3 regions of the Paenibacillus sp. P4_A7 genome follow, and region 3 is predicted to be linked to each of the others. Evidence: riboswitches for the same ligand, from Rfam matches in the RefSeq annotation. Region 3 holds a riboswitch; each other region holds the start of a gene.

Region 1 (6,890 bases), on a different contig from region 3:
ATCAACGATGGCGCTGCTAAGCGGTTTGTGGATCACCTTGTCTGACAAATGAGCGAGGTGTGGCATCCAGCGCCGAATATAGCTTCCGGAGGGATCGTGTGTCTCTGACTGTGTTGCAGGATTCATAATACGAAAATAAGGTGCCGCATCATAACCGAGGGATGAGCACCAAAGCCAGCCGCCTCGATTGAGGGTATTATCATAATCATTTAAGTGCAATCGGAAATACTGTTCGCCCAGTGTAAAAGGACATAGCAGGTTTTTGGTCAAAAACATCGCAGTTACCATCCGCAGTCGATTCGGGAGCTCGCCCGTCCGGTTAAGCTGAGTCATTGCGGCATCGATAATAGGTATGCCGGTCGCACCGGCAGCCCATGCATGGAAGCTGTCGCTCGATAGAGCAGAAAAATCAAATAGATGCTCATAACGGAAAAACTGGTCATGATACTTAGCTTGATATAAATAAAAGTCACGCCATGCCAGCTGCCTAAGCCATGCGTCCGCGCCTGGCAATCCAAGCGTGGTCTCATAGGCTTGACGTGCTGAAATAGCTCCCGTATTCAAGAAACGAGAGAGACCGCTCGATTGCTCTTCAGCGTAAGCATCACGGCTATTCGCATAGATGGCTAATCGTTCTCGAACAAATCGATCCAGCTTGCCAGTGGATTTAGCGGGGCCATATCCGGCCGTCGACTCACCAAGCGCACAAGAGGCATGATTAGGCAAGGAGAAGCGGGATGAGATACTTCCACTTATTTCACATAACGTAGTAAGGTCGTGAATGGTTGCTGTGCCCATAGGGGTATAACTTTGCAGCATGTAGCTGCTCCACATTCGGTAGAATGGCGTAAATACTTTGTAGGGTTCAGAGCGTCTAGCAAAAGCTTGAAAGCTCTCTAAATCAGCAAGCGACGCATCCTCAATAGACAACCAGCGACTGCCTAGCTTAAACGCGGCTTGCTGCAGCCTCTCATCGCGGCTGCGGGAGTAGGGGGTATAGTCTGCATGCACGATAATCTCATCAATGGAATGCTGTTGCAGCAGCGCCTCTACGATCTCTACTGGATCGCCGTATAAAACATGCAATTCTTTCTGAGCTTCGGAGTAGCTATGCAATAAGGAGGCTGCTTGGCCAATGAAATTACGTCCACTATGGCTTGTGAGCTGACCTTCACCTGTTAAAATCGGATCTAATATAAGTAAATGGATGCCCATTGTATTCTTAGTGCGTAAATAATCAAATGCGCGGAGATCGGAAACGCGCAAGTCCTTGCGATGAATAAATAAATACATCGGATATAGCTCCCTTCAAAGCAGCAGGTTATAAGCTTATCCCACTCATCAGTGAAATAGAAACAACAAAGCCGCATGTGGTTTGTCGACAAGGACAAACTACTGCGGCTTGGCTGTAAGAACTTACTGTAGCATCCTAGGTAGAAGGGTGCTTACTCTACTTTATTGTTCGTCAGCAAATTTCTCGAAAGTGTCCATTGACATCACACGACGTGCTGTCACGAAACGTTTCTCATAATAAGAGGAGTCAAGTTTGTCTGTTACTACCCCTCTGGATGTGGAGGCGTGTGCAAACTTACCATCTCCAATATAAATGCCAACATGGGATATAGCGCCATTATTGCCGCCAGACGTGTCGAAGAACACGAGATCTCCCGCAATTAGGTCTGCTTTAGCGACCTTCTTGCCTGACTTACCTTGGGATGTAGATGTACGGGGAAGATCCACGCCCATTTTATCGAACACATAGGTAGTAAAACCGGAACAATCGAAGCCTTTCGACGTATTTCCTCCACCTTTGTACGGGCTACCAATAACATCATTGATATATCCGTCTAGTTTGGAGTCTGCGAAAACGCTTCCCGCTTGAAAAGTAAGGATGAGTACTAAACCTAAAAGTAATGCGCTAATCTTCTTCAATTGTAAAGCTCCTTCCAGTGCCGACGAGGTTAGCTGTGGGGTTCGGTTGAAGGTTCCCTATGATTCCTCAGGCGCTGAACGAGTCAGACGTCGGAATCAATTCACCCAAAGTGGTTCCCCCGTTTCCCGTTAGGGAATTTGGCAGGTTTGTATTGCTTTGAAGAATTATTCGATTATTTTCATTGATCTCCTGCCTTTACTGTTAATTTCTAATAATTCTCATGGAACTTTCTGACTAAAAGGTTCGTTTAAACATTTTTCATGTAATATAAACATCTTTGAGTAGTTCTTTCTAACTAAAAAGGAATAACTCAATTTCATTAATTATGTATACACTCCTTAAAATATACCGAATAGACCGGTAGCTCCTTTGCTGCATGGACAAGTTGAAATAGCTAGAAAGCACGATTCTACGCGGTTTTACATTGAAAGATTAGAAAATTTTCATACTAAAAAGCCTCTCAACCTACGCTGCAGCGCAGAAAGGGAGGCTCTAATAACTAGTTATTTCATTTGCAAGGAATCGTACTGCGTTGCGATCGTCCATACCTTCATAAGCGTGCGTACTAGGTTATAGCCTTGATGTAGGATGAGTGCGAACAGTCCGGCCCAGATTAGCGATAGACTTGTAACGACGAGTCCAATTCCTGCACCGATAGCCCACATGATCAACGAGATGGAAGCATAGGTAAGGAAGTTTTTGATGGAATGCCATAAGTAGCGGAACACGCCCTCGCCTGATACAGCACCGAATTGCATCGCTAGAAAAAGCAGATGAAGCACTGTTGCCCATAGAATCCATATTACGGTACTAGGAAGCATCGTTTGTAGTAGATTGGGTACCGAGCCGCTATGCAAAAAGGAACCGAAGGCGCGTGGCAGCAGCCACCAAGCAGGAGCTAACGTAAGTACAGTTTCCACCCAGTATAAGAGCAGAACGGGCTTCCAGGCCTTCTTAATGCCTTCAAGGAAACGGGTGCTGCCGTTACTTCTGGCTTGGTGCAGAGAATAGAATAGTCCGGCATTGAACAAAGGTGTCAGCAGCATCCGAATGGCGAACAGTCCACCAAGCATCCATAAGTAGGGAGACACCAGATCCGTTTTGATTAGCTGAAACTGGGCTTCTGTCATGAACAGCTGAACGGCGTTATCAGATGGAGAAGCGCTGGGGAAACGTCGTAATAGCGGCGCTACGACAGAATCAATAAAACGGTACAGAAAGAACCCCCAAAGCAATTGATACAGAAAAAGTAAGATCACGAGATAAAAATGTTTGACTGCCAGGGACCAGCCTTGCTTCATATATATCTTCATCTTTTATCGCTCCTTGAACCCATATACTTACCAGCTGAATGACCCAAGCAGCCCTTCAATCAATTTCGAAACGCCGAGGCTCCACCTTGTGCGTGTTTCATCAGGCAACTGCGCTTGCATATAGTTGTTGATCAGCTTGTTGTCTAGTACATTTCTGTGTTCTGGATCGACGACGGCCCATACAAGTGGAGCAGTGTGAACCTGCTTATATTGAATATGAGAGCTGTCTGCATTCCATTGCTTTGTTACGGTCATGCCGTCTTTGAACTGCATAGTAATTGGAATCGAACCGTTGATACCACCATATTTTTTAATGAGAACGGTTGATTCGTACATTTGTACGCCATCCTGCTTAACTGGCTTTACTTGGATCGCTTCTACAGCAAAATCGGCCATTTGGTTGTGATAAACGTATTGATTGAAGTAATCATGCCACTTCGTTTTCGTTACCTGCTCGACAACGCGCTGGAAGTCGGCAGTAGAAGGATGCTTGAATTTATATTTTTGAAAATAAGTCCGTAAAACCCGCTGCATCAATGGCGTGCCTATTTGTTTCTCAATGCCGATAAGAACGAGCTTTGCTCTCATATATACATTTTCGGCGTATTGACTGTGGCTGCCGTAAGACCAAGAATATTGCTTGAGCGGAGCAGGGTCAGTCATATAACTGGCTTCTACTGGCAGGTTTGCTTCCACCCCATAGGCAGTCTCCATCACCTTATCCTCAGCATAGGAAGTGAAGCCTTCATCGAGCCAAGCTTCCTCGAATTCATTAGAGGCGATCATGCCATACCAGTATTGGTGTCCAATCTCGTGCACGACCGTCCGCTCCAGATCGTAACCTGGGTTGTCGTTCTCTGCTGCAAAGGCAGTTATGAGTGTTGGGTACTCCATGCCGCCTGCACCATTTGCTCCTTTTGGAGGAACGATGATGGAGAGTGTGTTATATGGATATTCACCGTACCACTGTGCGTATTTGGAGAGCGCAGATTTGGCTGCATGCATATAGCGATCCTTCAGCTTGGCGTGAGAAGGGTCAAGGTAGAGTTTGATTCGTACACCAGGAATACCCTTGTCTGAGAAAGCATCCTCTTCATAGACGAAATCTGGTGATGCCGCCCAAGCAAAGTCATGAACATCCTCCGCATAAAATTGATAAAACTTTGCTTGATCTTTGATCTCGATAGGCTTCGTCTGAAATCCGGTTGCGGCAACTGTGTACGTCTCTGGTACCTTAATTCGAACGCTGTAGATGCCAAAGTCGCTATAAAATTCGGAGTTGCCATGGTATTGATGCGCGTTCCAGCCTTCTGTTGTTCGACCGCGGGTGCCAACAGTTTCGTACACAGCCAGCTTTGGAAACCATTGCCCTGCCATAGCGAAATTGCCGGAATAGCCCATCCGTGCGAATACCTCAGGCATCTTCACCTCAAAGCTCATACGAAGTGTAACTGATTTACCCGGTGCGACAGGTTCGGGAAGGCGGAGCTTAGCTAACGTAAAATCATTTTCGTTGCCATCATCGGGCTGTACGTAATGCAGACGAGGGAGCAGGCTCTCGCCTTCTAATGTTTCCAGTGTCAGCAGGTCCATATAGCCGTTGCTATTGGTCGTTGCTTTATCCTGACGCAGCTTTCCGCCTGATTCACGCATAAACGTCGTTTTATCCGAACGAAATGCATTGGGATACAGGTGGAAATATAGCTCGGACACTGTTTTTTCGCCTGGATTGTTCCATGTTACGATTTGATCGCCTGTTACATAGCGCGCATCGTCACTTAGCTGGACGTTGATATGATACTCAACGACTCGTTTGCTGAGCGCTTGCGATTTTGGCGTCATGACCGTATTTGGTTCTTGCACGACAGGCTGCTTGGCCGATTTTTGAACAGGCGCGGAACTGGTTTTGGCAGTAGGGGCGAAAGCGTATGTATATTGGGATTGCCAAGCATTCCCGAAACCGTTCTGCACAGATAGGCCGAGCAAGACGACTGCGAGTACAACTAGTAAAAATCTTTTGACATTGCGTGGAGTCATTGAACGTTTCCCTCCCGTTGACAAGCATCTAAAGCATGTATATGTTTGCTTTTCGATGATTATTAGCTAAAATGTAATTAATGTATGGGGAAGGTGTGATTACGCAAGATGGACGAACAAGAACAACCGGTTCAACCGGAAAAAAAGGAAAAGAAATCACTGTCGCTCAACGTTGTGAGCAGCAAAAAACATAAAGGCTTTGGAGCTGGAGCGATCGATTTGAGCGCAGTATCGTGTGTTATGATTGATGAAGGTGTTGCTTATATCGATGTAGGAGCTATGCACGCGAAGAGCAAAATCGAAAGAGGCATTAAGTTTTCAACAAACAAAGAGGATACGCCAAATGGCCGCCAATGCTGGATCGTGTGGGTCGCAGTCGACCGTAATGAAGAAGGCTCCTACTATGCGGGCGCAACAGCATGCGAAATGCTGATCGACACAGAAGCGCGCCGCGGGTGGAAAATCCTCGCTGATCACGTGAACAAGCTTGATCAATCGCTTAAGCGTCGTTATAACCTGACGGAGCTCGGCGATGTGGATAGAGCGGCGCTTCGCAAGCTGCTCGTTGAGCACAATCAAGAGTGGTGGGATCGTTCCCCAGCAGAGCTTAAGGATGCTTTGAGCGTCTAGGAAGTCTTGGTACGCGATACAAGCAGCGTAAGCTGTTTGGGGTATAGAGGGAATGAAGGAAGCAGTGAATATGAAGGAAGCAAAAAAATAGAGGCGTAAGTCGGTTAAGGGAGAGGACCTCATCTTCGCGAGATTAGTCTTGCGATTGATGAGGTTTTTTACGTTTAGATAGAGGGAAACTATATCCGCAATAATATCCTTTTCGTACAAATAACGGATCTGATGTCCATAAACATCCCCAAATAGGGCGATTTGTCACAAATAAGGTATCCTATGTCCGTTACCACGAGCCATGCCTGCTTAGTTTCAATATATGAAATTAAATGATCCAATCAAGGAAGGATGTATGATTTAGTATCATTTGATGAACCTAATTGCTGGGTTAGCTCGACTAATGGGGATCATTCTGCGGATTAGCTTTAAATACTGAAGCTAATTAGGATTTATTCCGGATATATTCGCATTAGTTTCATGGCATGAACTTAATTAGCTCAGAGTCCCAGTGCGTATTGCCCCACTTCGCGATGGGAGCTGCACGCGGTGCGGAAGCCCTGTTAACTGGGATAATTAGTGGATTAACCAATGGTTTGATTCTCATGCTAACTAATAGTTAGTCTAATGCCCCACCTATTGTCTTAACGTATGTCCTATTTAATGTCCCAACTGATAGCTGATCTGAATAAAGCTTACTGGATTTTTGATCCCTTATATGGAACTATCAACTGACGTGAAGAGAAAAAAATAAAAGTTTTTTTGAAAAAGTGCAGGGTTTGAGGAGACGGCTGTCGTCTATTATATCGGGAAGGGGGGGAGCGACATACAAGACGAGGATTGGATCAAGGCGGTACAGAGCGGCGGGCCCGAGCATTATCGACCGTTTGTACAGGCTTATGGTCCCTATATATATAGAACCGTCTATGCCGTGCTGCATTCACCGCATGACGCGGAGGATGTAACGCAGGAAGTGCTGCTGCAAA
Region 2 (7,771 bases), on a different contig from region 3:
AGGCTCTGCGTAATATTTTGCCTGCACTCGTAAACGAATGCGTTGCGTRGCTGAAGGAATCATCACTCGTATCCGTCATCGGTGTATCCGATTTATTACGGCGCGCAAATGTCGTGCAGTCCATTGAGTTCCGCGCATTAGAGGTGCTCTTGTTTATCGGCGCGATTTATTACGTGCTCGTTCTCATTTTAACTTCGTTTGCCCGTAAGCTCGAAAGGAGGCTGCGCCGCAGTGATTAATGTAAAGGATCTAACTATAACATTCGGGAAAAATCAGGTTTTAAAAGGAATTTCTACGTCGATTGAGCGCGGTGAGGTAGTGGCGTTGATCGGGCCATCCGGTTCAGGTAAATCAACCTTTCTTCGCTGCTTAAATAGGCTTGAGACGCCAACTTCAGGTTCTATTACTATTGCAGGTGCTTCTATGACCGATCCAAAAGCCGATATTTCCGGTGCACGTCAGCATATCGGCATGGTATTTCAGCATTTTCACCTGTTCCCACATATGACCGTAATCGATAATATTACGTTCGCTCCAATGAAGGTTAAAGGCGTGTCGCTTGAGCAAGCACGCCTGCAGGCGAAGGGGCTGCTCGAAAGAGTCGGCCTCTCGGATAAAGCGGACAGCTTTCCGTCCCGATTGTCAGGCGGTCAAAAGCAGCGTGTCGCTATCGCCCGAAGCCTTGCGATGGAACCAGACATCATGCTCTTTGATGAGCCTACCTCGGCGCTCGATCCGGAAATGGTCAAAGAGGTGCTGAACGTCATCCGCGGTCTCGCGGACAGCGGGATGACCATGCTCATCGTAACCCATGAGATGAAGTTCGCAAGAGAGGCAGCAGACACGATCTACTTCCTCGACGATGGCAAGCTCGTCGAACGCGCGAAGCCGGAGCAATTCTTCACTAATCCGGAGAGCGAACGTGCAAAGCGATTTCTAGAGCAGGTTCTATAAGAAAGCTTATGAAACAGCTATAAAGGAATAAAGACGCAAGAAGGGCCGACACCAAGTAGACAACCTGCTTGGTGTCGGCCCTTCTTTTCTATTGCTTAAAAAGCATAATAGGATTGAGATAGATCAATCAAATAGGAACGATCCAACATCTCATCATCCGAAATCGGTTCCTGAAATAGAGTTCTCGTGTACAGCTTGTCCGCTAAGTCTGAAAGAGCAGATTTGACAAGATCCGTTCTATCCTGCCCCCACGCCTCTGCATGAGATTGAGCAAACATAAGCGCGTCGGGTACCGAGAGGCCTTTGAGATGGTTGAAAACGGACGCCCACTGGACCAAATCCGCATTTCTCTTCTCACATGGAAGTATATATTCACTCCAGCCATTAATGCTGCCGCTTGCGATTTTGAGTATACCGCAATTGCATCCACTGGTGATTTCGGGCATCTGCTTCTCAAGGAGCTTGCAATCAAACCGATAAATCTCCATTAAGCCAACCCTACAGTTCTTCAAGTAGTCGCTATGTACAACCGGCAGAGGTTTAGTGATATTCAATACTACCACTCTTCTTTCTTCATAAGTTTAATAGAAGATAGCACACTAAAAAGCCCGTGAGCAGAGAAATCTGRACACGGGCTTCTTTCGCATCATCATGCGAAGAAAGTACGGGTAACGGTTCTCTCACAATACGCTTACGAGGTTAGCTGACGGATTCGGGCTTGCGAGCGCCCTACCTGCGACATGCTTTCAGCATGCCTTACAGGATTCACCCCATGAGGGATTCTAGCTTACGAATACCTTCGTTTGGATCCCCCGCATCCCTATTCGGGATTTATGCGTTTTGGATAAGCAGCAGATGCCCATCCTTATTTGAATCAGTATGGTATTGAACTGAATATTACTCCGGCGGTATAAAAATGTAAACCCCAATTTGAGCATTCCTTGGTTATAATTCCACCAATTTAGTCGATGAAAGCGCATCAATCTACATCATGCCTTTATTATCTGCCATATTGCTTCTTCAAGCTGACTATTTTGCAATAAGCAAGAGATACCGAGATAATACTAGCTACACGGAGTATATAGGGGGTGTGATGGTTATAAGATCCCTCTAAGTGCCGTTTATTGTAAAATTTGAATCATAGTTATTCTTTACAGAAATTTTTGTCAGGCGTATGATTCATCTCAGGATTCATACAACGTTTCCTTCTTAGAACGCTTAATTTTCACAAGCGTAAACGGCTGTCGCCGTCTTCTACGGCAAAAGCTTTCGTTTCGCGGTGATAGATAAGTACGTTTATAAGTGAATACTTATAAATCCTTATCTATAAAGAAAAACGGGGGAACCACATGAAAGTGTTGCACGGACGGTGTGAGAGCTGTTCTGGTGTGATGCTTGGGGTGAATCCCGGTCACAGGAATGCAGTTCATTCCTGAGGACTGGGTAGGGCGACTCTCACCGCCCGAATCCGTCAGCTAACCTCGTAAGCGTGGTATAGGCAGCATCTATAAATGAGGATTCATTCATTTGATAAGTGTTGTTTTGGAGAGAGAGGATGATGAAGCTTGTAATCGGAAGCTACGACCACAGGGCGTAAAGGCTGTGGTTTTTTAAAATATAGAAAATATGTTTCACCATGCATCTTTATCGCTGAATCCTTGAACAAAGGAACGGGGGAACCAACAGCAGCCGTGATCATCGAAGTCCGAGCGGGACAACGTATCCGGCGCATGGGGTGAATCTTATGTGCAAGCTACTTGTACATAGGTAGGGCGACTCTCACGCCCGAATCCGACAGCTAACCTCGCAAGCGTATCGAGAGAGGCAACGACTATCGTGCGAAAGTCACGGATTTATTTCCTGTGCCTTCAGAAGCCGCGAGAAGAGTTCCTCTTCTAGCAGGCTTCTTTTTTGTTGTCTTCTCTTCAACTAACCAGGAGGAGAATCGAAATGATAGAACCAGAATACATCCTTGTATCTGCACCGAACCATACAGGCGAAGGCTTCATTCGTCACCTAATCGCTCAAGGATTTCCTGTCGCCGCAATCGTGAACAACTCCGAAGAAAAGCGAAGAATGGAATTGCTTGGAGTGAAGCGGATTCTGATGGTAGATACGAAAGATATAAACACTTGGACTGTGCCCGATTTCTCTGTAGGGAAAGTGTTCCTATTCGAAAGAAGCTTTACCCTATGCTGCCGATATATTCAGCTCTGCAGGAAATGGACGTCTAAACCGATTTACGTCATTACACACACGAATAACCCTCGTATGATTTATAAAGCTGTGGGGGCCAATTATATCATCTATACCACGAGCAGCGAGGTATCGTTTCTTGGCAGAATGCTAATGGAATGATGGAATTCAATAATCGAAAATACGGGGAGTGAACGTACATGTTGGATGTGTACATGGTATTGATTCTAGCCGCGACCTTTGGGTTATTTTCCGCATTTTTATTTTGGTGCGAACGCGTTATTCAGGATTCGGGAGGCGAACGAAAATGATCATCGTCTACATTTTTACGGTGCTTATCTTTGTATATTTGGGTTACGCCTTAATTAACCCAGAGAAATTTTAACTTTTTTCAACAAAGCTCTCTGAGGAGGATATGTAAAACATGGGCATTTTTCAAATTGCTATCGTTATTATCATATTGGTGCTGCTCGTTAAACCTTTGGGCACCTATTTGTTTCACGTATTCTCAAACGAAGAAAACCGGACGGATAAATGGTTCTCTTTTGCAGAACGCCCTATTTATTGGCTGCTCGGTTTAAAAGATCGCAAGGGAATGACTTGGAAAGTTTATGCACTTAGCTTCATTATTACGAACATTGCACTCGTCGCCTTCGGTTATTTTATATTACGGATGCAGAAGTTTCTGCCCTTTAACCCGAATGGTATCGACAACATGGAACAGACGCTATCATTCAATACCATTATTAGCTTTATGACGAATACAAATCTTCAGCATTACAGCGGAGAAACCGGCTTGTCCTACTTCTCGCAAATGGCTGTTATTACGATGCTGATGTTCACCTCCGCCGCTACAGGCTTGTGTGTAGCCATTGCATTCGTAAGAGCCATTACGAGCAAGGGCGGAACGATCGGAAACTTCTTTCAAGATTTTGTAAAAGCGAATGTTCGTGTATTTTTACCGCTTGCGTTCATCGTCATGTTAGCGCTTGTGGCGCTGCAGGTTCCGCAAACGCTCGATTCTACATTAAAGGTAACGACTTTAGAAGGTGCAGAGCAGCAAATAGCAATCGGTCCGGTCGCTTCACTTGAATCGATTAAGCATTTAGGAACAAACGGTGGAGGGTTTTTCGGAGTTAACTCCGCACATCCATTTGAAAATCCAAACCCGCTTACTAATGTAATCAATATTTTATCGATGTGGTGCTTAGCGGCTGCATTGCCGTATACGTTCGGATTATTTGCCAAAAACCGCAAGCAGGGCTGGGTTATTTTCTCGGCCATGATGATTTTGTTTCTTGCTTTCTTGTCTCTCAATTATTTCTCCGAGACCAAGGGCAACCCTGTTATGAACGAGCTCGGCATCGATGCCTCCCAAGGAAGCATGGAAGGAAAAGAGGTTCGTTTCGGTTTAGCCCAATCCAGTCTGTTCACAACCGTAACCACAGCAGCGACAACAGGCAGTGTCAACAATATGCATGACACGCAGACGCCGCTTGGCAGCATTACACCTCTAGCACTAATGATGCTCAACAACGTGTTCGGCGGCAAGGGCGTTGGTTTGATTAACATGCTGATGTACGCGGTTCTGGCTGTATTCCTTGCTGGTTTGATGGTCGGAAGGACACCAGAATTTCTCGGACGGAAGATCGAAGCTCGCGAAATGAAATTGATCGCGATTGTGATTTTGGTCCATCCGTTCATCATCCTAGCACCAACGGCGCTCGCATTAGCTACCGATTTGGGAACAGTAGCCATTACGAATCCTTCGTACCATGGCGTAACGCAAGTGCTGTATGAGTATACCTCTTCTGCGGCAAACAACGGATCGGGATTCGAAGGACTCGGTGATAATACACCGTTTTGGAACATTTCCACCGGACTCGTCATGCTATTCGGACGCTACATTTCAATGATCGCCATGCTGGCTGTTGCCGCTTCTCTTCAGCGCAAACAATGGGTTCCAGAGACGATCGGTACGTTCCGTACGGATAACCACTTGTTTACAGGCATTCTGGTAGGAACCGTGTTAATTATCGGGTCCCTTACATTCTTTCCGGCTATTGTTCTCGGACCAATTGCCGAATATTTGACGATCCGTTAAGGGAAGGGGAACTTTACTCATGAATTCGAATAGAAAAAACATATTAACTGCCGATATTATGAAAAATGCGGCTAAAGATAGCTTTGTAAAGCTGAGCCCTGTCACGATGATGAAAAATCCAGTCATGTTTGTAGTCGAAATCGGAACATTGGTCGTGCTTTTAATGACACTATTCCCCGGGTATTTCGGAACAGAGGACAGTATCGGCTTCAATTTAACCGTGTTTCTCATTCTGCTCTTCACCCTCCTGTTTGCGAACTTTGCAGAAGCACTTGCAGAGGGCCGAGGAAAAGCGCAAGCTGACTCCTTGAAGCGGTCGAAAAAAGAAATTATGGCAAACAAAATCGTGAACGGCGTTGTTAAGCAAATGCCTTCCACCGAGCTGCGCAAAGGCGACATCGTTGTCGTTGTACAAGGCGAAATGATCCCAGGGGATGGAGAAGTTATTGAAGGTCTAGCATCCGTTGATGAATCAGCCATTACGGGTGAATCCGCTCCAGTTATCAAAGAATCAGGCGGCGATTTCAGCTCCGTAACGGGCGGTACCCGTGTTGTAAGTGATAAGATCAAGGTTAAAATCACAAGTGATCCTGGTGAGTCGTTTATCGATCGGATGATCAGCCTAGTAGAAGGCGCGAAGCGTCAGAAAACGCCGAATGAGCTTGCGCTGAACACGCTGCTCACGAGCCTTACACTGATTTTTCTCATTGTTGTCGTAACACTTGCACCCACTGCCCGCTATTTAGAGATTGAATTGGAAATTCCCGTATTGATTTCCTTGCTCGTTTGTCTCATTCCAACAACAATCGGCGGGCTGCTGTCAGCCATCGGGATTGCCGGAATGGATCGTGTTACGCAGTTTAATGTGTTGGCTATGTCGGGTAAAGCGGTCGAGGCTTCAGGCGATATTAATACGATGATTTTGGATAAAACAGGTACGATTACATTCGGTAACCGGATGGCGAGTGAATTCATACCCGTTAGTGAGATGAATGTTGGCACGTTAGGCGAATGGGCAGCAGTCAGCTCCCTAAAAGATGAAACGCCTGAAGGACGCTCCGTACTGGAACTTATGAGCAAGAAAGGGTTAAATTTCAACCTTCCGCTTGCTGAAGGCGGACAATTCATCGAGTTTAAAGCTGAAACTCGCATGAGCGGCATCGATTTGAAGGATGGTCGTAAAGTTCGTAAAGGCGCTGTTGATGCAGTAAAAAAATGGGTGGTCTCGCAAGGCGGCACCATTCCAGCGGATTTGAGCTCCAAAAGTGACGCCATCGCATCAGTAGGCGGTACACCGCTTGCAGTTGCAGTCGATAATCAAATATTTGGATTGATTTATTTGAAGGATACCGTAAAGCCAGGCATGAAAGAGCGTTTTGAACAGCTCCGTAAAATGGGCATCAAAACGATTATGTGTACAGGCGATAATCCGCTAACAGCAGCAACGATCGCTCGTGAAGCAGGAGTCGATGAGTTCATCGCAGAGAGCACGCCAGAGGATAAAATTGCTGTCATTCGCAGGGAACAAGCCGAAGGCAAGCTAGTAGCAATGACTGGCGACGGCACAAACGACGCTCCAGCGCTCGCTCAAGCTGATGTAGGTATTGCAATGAACAGCGGTACTGTGGCGGCTAAGGAAGCTGCCAACATGATTGATTTGGACTCAGATCCATCAAAAATCATTGAAGTTGTAGCCATCGGCAAGCAGCTGCTCATGACACGTGGCGCTTTGACAACATTCAGTATCGCGAATGACGTGGCGAAGTATTTTGCCATCATACCGGCCATGTTTATGCTAGCTATCCCGCAGATGGAAGCTCTCAACATCATGAAGCTCGGTTCACCGTATTCGGCTATCCTGTCTGCGCTGATTTTTAACGCAATTATTATTCCTCTTCTTATCCCGCTTGCGATGAGAGGCGTTAAATACAAGCCGATGAGTTCCACAAAGCTATTGCAGCGCAATCTGCTCCTTTATGGACTTGGCGGTGTCGTTGTTCCGTTCGTTGGCATTAAGCTTATTGACCTTATCGTTCAAATTTGGATTTAGTAAGAAATAAGGAGAGGGATGAAATAAAATGAGTAAAGCAGTTAATAACGGGTCGGAAACGGCCCGCTTGTCCTTTGGCGTTGTGATTCGAATCAGTCTCGTATTTTTCGTCCTATGCGGCATTGTTTATCCGCTCGTTAGTACGGGTGTCGCCCAGGTGTTGATGCCTGCCAATGCAAACGGCAGTTTAATCAAGAACAGCGATGGTTTTATTGTTGGATCTGAGCTGATCGGACAGAAGTTTACAGATCCGAGCTTTTTCCAAGGCAGGGTTTCCAGCATCGATTATAAAGCAGAAGCCTCCGGCACGAATAACTATGGACCTTCTAATCCAGATATGTTGAAGCGTACGCAGGATTCCATCGCAGAATGGAAGACGAATAATCCAGATGTTCCGGTAAGCAAGCTTCCTATCGCTCTTATTACCAACTCGGGCTCGGGGCTTGATCCTCATATCACTCCCGAAT
Region 3 (7,771 bases):
AGGTTCTTTTGCAGAAGAGCTTAAGCAGAACAAAGAAAAAATTCACAACTTGTCGGTGTCTCCCGCTCGTAATAGCAAGGCAGTAGATGCAGCGGCTATTGCAGCACATACTTCTACTAGACAGAAGCCTTTTGCGGAGAGACAGAAGGTTCAGCAGCAGAAATGGCAGCTCCCATTTTTGCCGACGACGACAATCGGCAGCTTTCCACAAACGCTGGATGTACGTCAAGCTAGACAAAAGTGGAGAAAAAACGAGCTAAGCTCAGCAGATTATACTTCCTTCATTAATGAAAAAATTAAGCATTGGATAGAGATTCAAGAAGAGCTTAACATCGACGTTCTTGTTCACGGTGAATTTGAACGTACGGATATGGTTGAATTTTTCGGTGAAAAACTAGGTGGATTCGCGTTTACACGTAACGGTTGGGTACAATCTTACGGCTCACGCTGCGTGAAGCCGCCGGTTATTTACGGAGATGTTATATTCAAAGAGCCAATGACTGTAACGGAAAGTGTATATGCACAATCACTAACAAACAGGCCTGTAAAAGGAATGCTGACTGGACCTATTACGATTTTGAACTGGTCATTCCCACGAAACGACATTACACGAGAACAAGTAGCTTACCAAATTGCACTGGCTCTGTCTGAGGAAGTAAAGGCGCTTGAAGCAGCGGGTATTGAAATGATTCAAGTCGATGAGCCTGCTTTGCGTGAAGGACTACCGCTTAAACGGAGTGAGTGGGATGCTTACTTGAAATGGGGAGTACATGCATTTCGCCTGTCAACAGCAGATGTTCGTGACACGACACAAATTCATACGCATATGTGCTATTGTGAATTCCATGACATTATTGACTCGATTCTAGCGCTTGATGCAGACGTTATATCCATTGAGACATCTCGCAGCCATGGTGAACTAATTCACAGCTTTGAGGAGAATACGTACGACCAAGGTATTGGTCTAGGTGTATATGACATTCATAGCCCTCGTGTACCGTCCGTTGAGGAGATGGTCAGCATGATCAACCGTGCGCTTAAGGTGCTCGATCCTACCCTCTTCTGGATCAATCCAGACTGCGGCTTGAAAACACGCGGCATGGAAGAGACCGTTGCATCGCTTCGCAACATGATGCTGGCGACTTACCAAGTAAGAGAGAGTGCTGTTCAAGTTTCACTGTGAAATTTATCAATAGATAATTATTTTTAAGTTTTCATTTTTATAAGTATTTATATAGCTCAGAGAAACGATTGTTTCTGCGATTAAGGAGATAGCTAACAGCTATCTTCTTGTAAAATGCCATCAAAAAACCACTCGGGCCGACTTTGGTTCATTATGAACCAAAGGACCTGAGTGGCCTTTTTGACGAAATTTTCAGTTAATTCAACGATACATAATGGATAGCCCGTTGTCTTAACACAAATTCTTCGGACTCATTAACGATTTGAGCTGAATCGGCAGTTAGAGCAGCAATGTGATTGACCGCATCTGTAAAACAGTTAAATATGCGACCGTCTTGATTAGTCTTGTCATAATGGTAATCGTTCAAAGTAGAAAGAACGATACTGCCAATGAAGGAAACAAGCAGATCACTACAGCGATCCAAGTCGAACATATCCTCGTTGTCATTTACAAAGAGCTCACTCCAACCATAACCCTGGTTGCTTGTTACTCGAAGACACACGCGAAAGCCTGCGGAATCGATTGCGAGAGCGGGGATTACGAACAACTCAATTCGAGAGACCGATAAAGAAGGGGACTGTTCAGCAAAAAAGGGTACTTGGTTAGAAGATTGACAAAACATAAATAAACCTCTCCTCTTTCCGCTTACGAGGTTAGCTGTCGGATTCGGGCTAGAGAGAATGCCCTACCAGGGTTACAAATCCCCGGATTCACCCCTTGCGAATGTAAAAACTACAAGTTCGCGTTGGTTCCCCCGTTTTTTCAATCGAAAAATTCAGCGTTTTTTGGTTTGTTCTTATATTTTAAATCGCTTTACACCGTTTGTAAACCATTAAACAGACCAAACCGAAGACGGATTGGTCTGTTTAATGGCTTGAGATCGTATCAAGCTTTATCTGAAGGCGCTATCCAATCCTGAGACCAAGCTTGAATTTCGCGAATAATCGGCTCAAGCGCTCGGCCTTTCTCGGTTAACGAATATTCAATGAGAACAGGTATTTCTGGATAGACCTGACGGTCAATTATCCCTTCAATTTCCAGTTCCTTGAAGCGTTCAGACAATAGTCTGCCGCTAATCGGTAATGCGGACTGAACAGCACAGAAGCGCTGCGGCCCAGCTAATAGTTGATTTATGATTAGGCCGGTCCAACGTTTGCTAATCAAGTCCATTCCCTTCTGGAAACGGGGACAAAGGGTTGGCTGTTCCATGCATATCACCTCTTTTTAATTCCTTCTAATTATAACTTCAATAACTTATTTATACAAGCAAACCTCAGTATTGTTAATAACTTGACTACGTTTAGTGATGAAAGTATAATTAGTTACAAATAGTAAGTAACATRAGGGGGCATCAATTATGAATCCATTATTTTTGGCACATGGCTCACCTATGCTAGCCATTGAACAAAATGAATATAGTCAATTTCTTCAGCAAACGGGGGCTAAGCTGCAGCCGAGTGCAATCGTAATTTTTACAGCGCATTGGGAAACAGAAGAGATAACCATTTCATCGAAGGACGATGAATATGAAACGATATATGATTTTTATGGATTTCCAGATGAGCTTTACAAGCAGAAATATCCGGCAAAAGGATCCACAAGAATCGCTGCTCTAGTAGGGAAGCTCTTGAACGATAAGGGCATAGAGACAGCATTTGACACAGAGCGCGGACTTGATCATGGCTCATGGACGATGCTGAAGCATATGTTTCCGATGGCAGATGTTCCTGTTGTTCAAGTATCTGTAAACCCATTCCGACCTGCGGAGGAACAGTATCGAATTGGTGAAGCACTGCGAAGTTTAAGCGCAATGAATATTTTGCTGATCGGAAGCGGCGTTACGGTACACAATCTACGAGCAGTAAATTGGGGACAGAAGGAAGCGGAAAGCTGGGCACTTGAGTTTGATCAATGGTTAATTGATAAAATGAGCATTCAGGATTTAAAATCCCTTTTTCAATATGAAAAACTTGCGCCGCATGCTAAAATGGCAGTACCTCGTGCTGAACATTTCGTACCTTTATATATAGCAATGGGCAGCGGCAATGCTGCAACAGCGCCCAAAGTCATTTATCGCAGCTATGAGTTTGGTACACTTAGTTATTTATCACTGCAATTTTAATATTCCATTCAACTAAAGTAGGTGAACAGCTTGATTAATTCAAATATTTCTGCAATATTGAAGGATAAAATAAAAAGAATAGAAAACGGTCAGGGCGATATCTATGTTGTCGGACCTATTAATTTACCTGTTGATGTAGACGGTGAGACGAAAACGTTCCACTGGTATAGCTGGCTTCGCAAGGAAGCGGGCGAAGAGCAATCGGTCGAGGAGCTTATTGAAGATTTAAATCATTTCTCCTATGCTGATATGCAGCAATCGAGTGTGCTAGTGTATGGTGATTTTGAGAATCATGCAGATGCGCTGATTCGGATGCATAGTATATGTCATACGGGGGATATTTTTGGGAGTGAACGCTGTGATTGTGGCTTTCAATTGAAGCAGTCTATGCGAATGATTACGGCACACGGTACGGGAGCACTATTCTATCTAGCTAACCACGAAGGACGAGGAATTGGTCTATTTAGCAAAGCAATCGCTTATTTATTACAGGAGGACGGGATGGACACCGTTGATGCGAACACGGAGCTTGGGTTTGCGGATGACGCACGTAATTATGATGAAGCAATTGCCGTATTAAAGCTGCTGCGTGCTTTGCCGGTATCGATTATTACGAACAATCCTCGAAAAGTAGAGGCAATGAGATCTGCTGGCTTAAACGTCGCGACGAGAGTTCCTTTATGGGGTAATTCGTCCGTATATAATGAGAAGTATTTACAAACTAAGAAGAATCGTTCTGGACATTTCGGTCAAGAGCCACAATCGCTCGTTAAATAAAGGTTGTATTTAAGAGCTGAGGAAACCGCTTTTCACGTGTAAACGAGAAAGTGGTTTTTTTTGCTGTAAACATTTTCGGTATACGTTTCGTCTATAAGAGAAGAGCAGCCATTGAAATAGCTATGATGAAGACAAAGGGGTGGGATAAAGCATGCAAATAAATGGTCATACTAAAAAGAACAAATGGACAAAAAGGGTGGCTCTATTTTCGCTGACGACACTCATTGTCTTGGCTGGATGCAGTAATAATGAGGAAATCAGGCCGGAAAATACAAACACTTCTACAACGTCAACGGAAGTTACTAATCCTCCGAGTACAGATGTGGAAAAGGATACCCAGAAGGAACTGCTCATACAATTCAAGGCTGTGTTGGAATCTGCTGACGGAGCAGCGGATATTATCGGCTTTCTGAATGAGCATATTAATGAGGCTGATCAAGCAACGTCAGATATCATGGTTCGAGAGCTGAATACGTATTATACGGCAAGTTTGGAGACAGCACAGGACGTTTTCTTTAAGCCGAATATCCAGGCTGTGCTGCTTAAGGAAGTATGGCCAATTACGAAAGAAACGGCGGAAACGATAAAGGATGAGGCTGTTAAAAAGCTCGTACGGACAGCCTTCGATAGCGGCTACAAACTTGAAGCGGTTGAAGGCTCTATCTTTCCCGTCGTTGATTATAGCTTTCAGAAACGTTATAAAGCCTCTCTCACCAAGGAAATGAATGATTATATCATTTTAAGTGCAGTAGAATCAGATAAGCCTACAGCTAGCGACGGCGGATTAATGATTACTTGGGATGAACTAGCTAAGCGGGCGATCATGGCGGAAGCCTTCGTACAACAATACAAAGACTCGCCGGAACGTGAAGTGGTTCAGAGTTTATATTTGACGCGTTATTTAGAAATGTATATAAATGGGTCTTATAATACGCTGGTTTATGATTATGAATCCTATAAAATATTAGATGAAGTGAAAGCAAGCTATGAGAAAACGGTAAAGGAGTCGCCAGATTCTGTAATAGGGCAGCTCTCCGCTCATTTCTTAGAGCTTCTAGCATTATCGGATGATCAGCTTTATATGTACGAGGATGGTCAAAAAACGGATATTCCGGAGCTGCAGAAGTTCCTCGCGGGCTTATCGGAAGAGGCTGAAGCTCTTTTAAATAAGCCATAATACGACAATATTATTTTGCGTTCCGTATACATTTCAAGTATGATAGGGAAAAAGAACTCATGTTCATAATCAAAGGAGTTTAACGCATGCACTCAAAAACAAGTCATTGTAAAATTGTTGATTGCACGATCCGTGATGGCGGACTCGTGAATAACTGGGATTTTAGTATCGAGTTTGTTCAGCATTTGTATGCTAGTCTTAACGAAGCTGGCGTCGATTATATGGAAATCGGCTACAAAAACTCTCCAAAGCTGCTCAAAGGCGCTGAAAGTGCAGGTCCTTGGCGTTTTCTGGATGATGATTTCTTGAAAAAAGTAATTCCTAACAAAGGAAATACAAAACTATCTGCACTCGTTGATATCGGCCGCGTAGATGAGAACGACATTCTGCCTCGCAGCGAGAGCTTGATTGACCTTATCCGTATTGCTTGCTACATCCAAGATGTAGATAAAGCTTTGGAGCTTGTAAAAGTATTCCACGATCGCGGATATGAGACAACAATTAATATTATGGCGCTTTCTAATGTTATGGAAAATCAACTCATGGATGCCTTCACATTGATCAACGATAGTGTTGTAGATGTTGTGTACATCGTTGATTCTTATGGCAGCTTGAAGCCGAATGATTTGAGTTATCTTGTAGAAAAATTCCGTAAAAATTTGCCGAACAAACGTCTAGGCGTTCATGCGCATAACAATATGCAGCTTGCTTTCGCTAATACTCTAATTGCTGCAGAGAACGGTGTTGAGCTGCTTGATTCTTCCGTATATGGAATGGGCCGCGCTGCTGGAAACTGTAATACGGAATTGCTTGTAGCTCATTTGCAAAATACGAAGTACAACATTAGACCTGTACTGGACATGATCGAGAAGTTTATGATTCCACTTCGCGAGAAGGAAGAGTGGGGTTATATCATCCCATATATGATTACAGGAATTTTGGACGAGCATCCACGTTCGGCGATGGCGCTTCGTGATTCGGCTGACAAAGATAAGGGCGTAGAATTTTACGACCGTCTGACAACTCCGGAAATTGCTCACAGTAAATAACAGATCAAAGGGCAGTTCGACTAAGTCATGAATTTGACTTATACGAGCTGCCCTTTCTTACATTTCACCGTAAAAACGAGCTTACGCCGCTAAGGATGGTGTATGCTCGTTTCGTTTGAGTTCTCTTGTATTACTGTTCTTGCAGCTCGTCGTCTCCGCGAATTGCTGCGGCCTGATGCTGCTCATTTGGATGAAGATAGCCTTTGCCGCGGAAGGTTTGTCCACTTTTTGCTACAGCTGCAAGCTGTACCTCTATATTTTGGCTCTGTCCAAACCATTTCAATAGCTCATGGTCGACCACGCCGTTAATATCGACATACCATAATCGACTACCGAATTCTGTTACACGTACAAGCTCTGCCGAAGTGAAATCGAGCTGTGTTGTGCCCTGCTGGAACGTTATTTCAATGTTGATTATTTCGAATGTTTCCACGTTGTTAGTCCTCCTTGTCAATCAAGCCCAATGCAGTCAAACGAAATTTCCATGCTTCATCTGTAAATCATTTCTATTTAAAACGGCGTTCTCATGCAACAATTGTAAACCGATCTACGTCAGATTAGCAAATACAAATATAAGGGGCTGAAGGAATGAAGATCGGTCATTCGTTCAATGGGTCAAGCAGAAAAAGATTCGGAGGAGGCGGGAGCTGGGTAATCGCTCTATTGCTCGTAATTGTTCTCTTGCTTAGTGCATGTTCTTCCTCGGCAGATAACTCAAACACAGCTAGTCGTGAGAACAGAATAAGTAGTGAATCGGCAAATAGTCCGTCTAGCGGTGATGCTGATCGTTTGTTAAGTAATAAGTCAGAAAGTAAGAGCCAAATCTCTGAAGATAGAAGTACGGAGCCTGTGCCCCCAACTCGGGAGAAAAAGGGCGGTAAACGGGGCTATGACTCTCCGGATAAAGACGTGCAGGCTGGTCAACTAACGGCAGGAGAATGGGATGATATTGCGTCGTGGGAACGATTCGGAAATTTGCTCAATAGCCAAGAGGGAGATAGCAGTAAGCAAACTTGGGGGTTTAGGAATTTTCATCGGTTAGAGGTTATTGTGACATCGAACGGGAAGGTGATACCCGATGCCAAGGTGCAACTGCTAGACGGATCTCAGGAAATATGGACTGCTCGTACGAATACGGAAGGAAGAGCCTATGTATTTGCGGGTTTGTTTGAGCGTGATGGGCAAAATCAGAATACGTATAAAGTGCAAGTACAAGCGGGGCAGGAGAGTAAAACAACAGAGCCAATCGAAATTCCGCAGCAAGGCTCAATGAAGGTTGATTTAGCCAGAGGGGAATCGCTGTCCAATAAGGTGGACGTTATGTTTGTTGTTGATACGACAGGCTCCATGGAGGATGAACTGAATTATTTGGAAGCAGAGCTTAAGGATGTCGTAAAACGTGTTTCAAGCGAGCATGCGAATAAGCTGGATATGCGTCTTAGCGCTAATTTTTATAGGGATAC

The links. Region 3 has a riboswitch for cyclic di-AMP ahead of AC1DWN_RS16425 (hypothetical protein). Riboswitches for the same ligand answer to the same signal wherever they lie in the genome.
Region 1: linked by a shared signal. The riboswitch ahead of AC1DWN_RS13585 (C40 family peptidase) and the one ahead of AC1DWN_RS16425 (hypothetical protein) in region 3 are both predicted to bind cyclic di-AMP.
Region 2: linked by a shared signal. The riboswitch ahead of AC1DWN_RS03260 (hypothetical protein) and the one ahead of AC1DWN_RS16425 (hypothetical protein) in region 3 are both predicted to bind cyclic di-AMP.

What each region holds. Positions count from the first base shown of each region.
Region 1 covers NZ_JBFUHJ010000085.1:11,090-17,979, forward strand. Annotated here, with positions in the region: gene AC1DWN_RS13580 (cryptochrome/photolyase family protein) at 1-1,293, opposite strand, end outside; gene AC1DWN_RS13585 (C40 family peptidase) at 1,456-1,932, opposite strand; cyclic di-AMP (ydaO/yuaA leader) riboswitch at 1,936-2,086, opposite strand; gene AC1DWN_RS13590 (hypothetical protein) at 2,437-3,246, opposite strand; gene AC1DWN_RS13595 (M1 family metallopeptidase) at 3,274-5,283, opposite strand; gene AC1DWN_RS13600 (YwhD family protein) at 5,392-5,913, shown strand; gene AC1DWN_RS13605 (RNA polymerase sigma factor) at 6,836-6,890, shown strand, end outside.
Region 2 covers NZ_JBFUHJ010000011.1:25,921-33,691, forward strand. Annotated here, with positions in the region: gene AC1DWN_RS03250 (ABC transporter substrate-binding protein/permease) at 1-239, shown strand, start outside; gene AC1DWN_RS03255 (amino acid ABC transporter ATP-binding protein) at 232-954, shown strand; gene AC1DWN_RS03260 (hypothetical protein) at 1,050-1,508, opposite strand; cyclic di-AMP (ydaO/yuaA leader) riboswitch at 1,627-1,802, opposite strand; cyclic di-AMP (ydaO/yuaA leader) riboswitch at 2,262-2,459, shown strand; cyclic di-AMP (ydaO/yuaA leader) riboswitch at 2,593-2,783, shown strand; gene AC1DWN_RS03265 (hypothetical protein) at 2,905-3,312, shown strand; gene AC1DWN_RS03270 (potassium-transporting ATPase subunit F) at 3,458-3,535, shown strand; gene kdpA (potassium-transporting ATPase subunit KdpA) at 3,575-5,254, shown strand; gene kdpB (potassium-transporting ATPase subunit KdpB) at 5,274-7,304, shown strand; gene kdpC (potassium-transporting ATPase subunit KdpC) at 7,333-7,771, shown strand, end outside.
Region 3 covers NZ_JBFUHJ010000124.1:6,022-13,792, reverse strand. Annotated here, with positions in the region: partial or broken gene metE (5-methyltetrahydropteroyltriglutamate--homocysteine S-methyltransferase) at 1-1,183, shown strand, start outside; gene AC1DWN_RS16425 (hypothetical protein) at 1,380-1,805, opposite strand; cyclic di-AMP (ydaO/yuaA leader) riboswitch at 1,811-1,974, opposite strand; gene AC1DWN_RS16420 (winged helix-turn-helix transcriptional regulator) at 2,069-2,392, opposite strand; gene AC1DWN_RS16415 (DODA-type extradiol aromatic ring-opening family dioxygenase) at 2,538-3,305, shown strand; gene AC1DWN_RS16410 (GTP cyclohydrolase II) at 3,336-4,082, shown strand; gene AC1DWN_RS16405 (hypothetical protein) at 4,234-5,259, shown strand; gene AC1DWN_RS16400 (aldolase catalytic domain-containing protein) at 5,346-6,308, shown strand; gene AC1DWN_RS16395 (hypothetical protein) at 6,439-6,741, opposite strand; gene AC1DWN_RS16390 (VWA domain-containing protein) at 6,897-7,771, shown strand, end outside.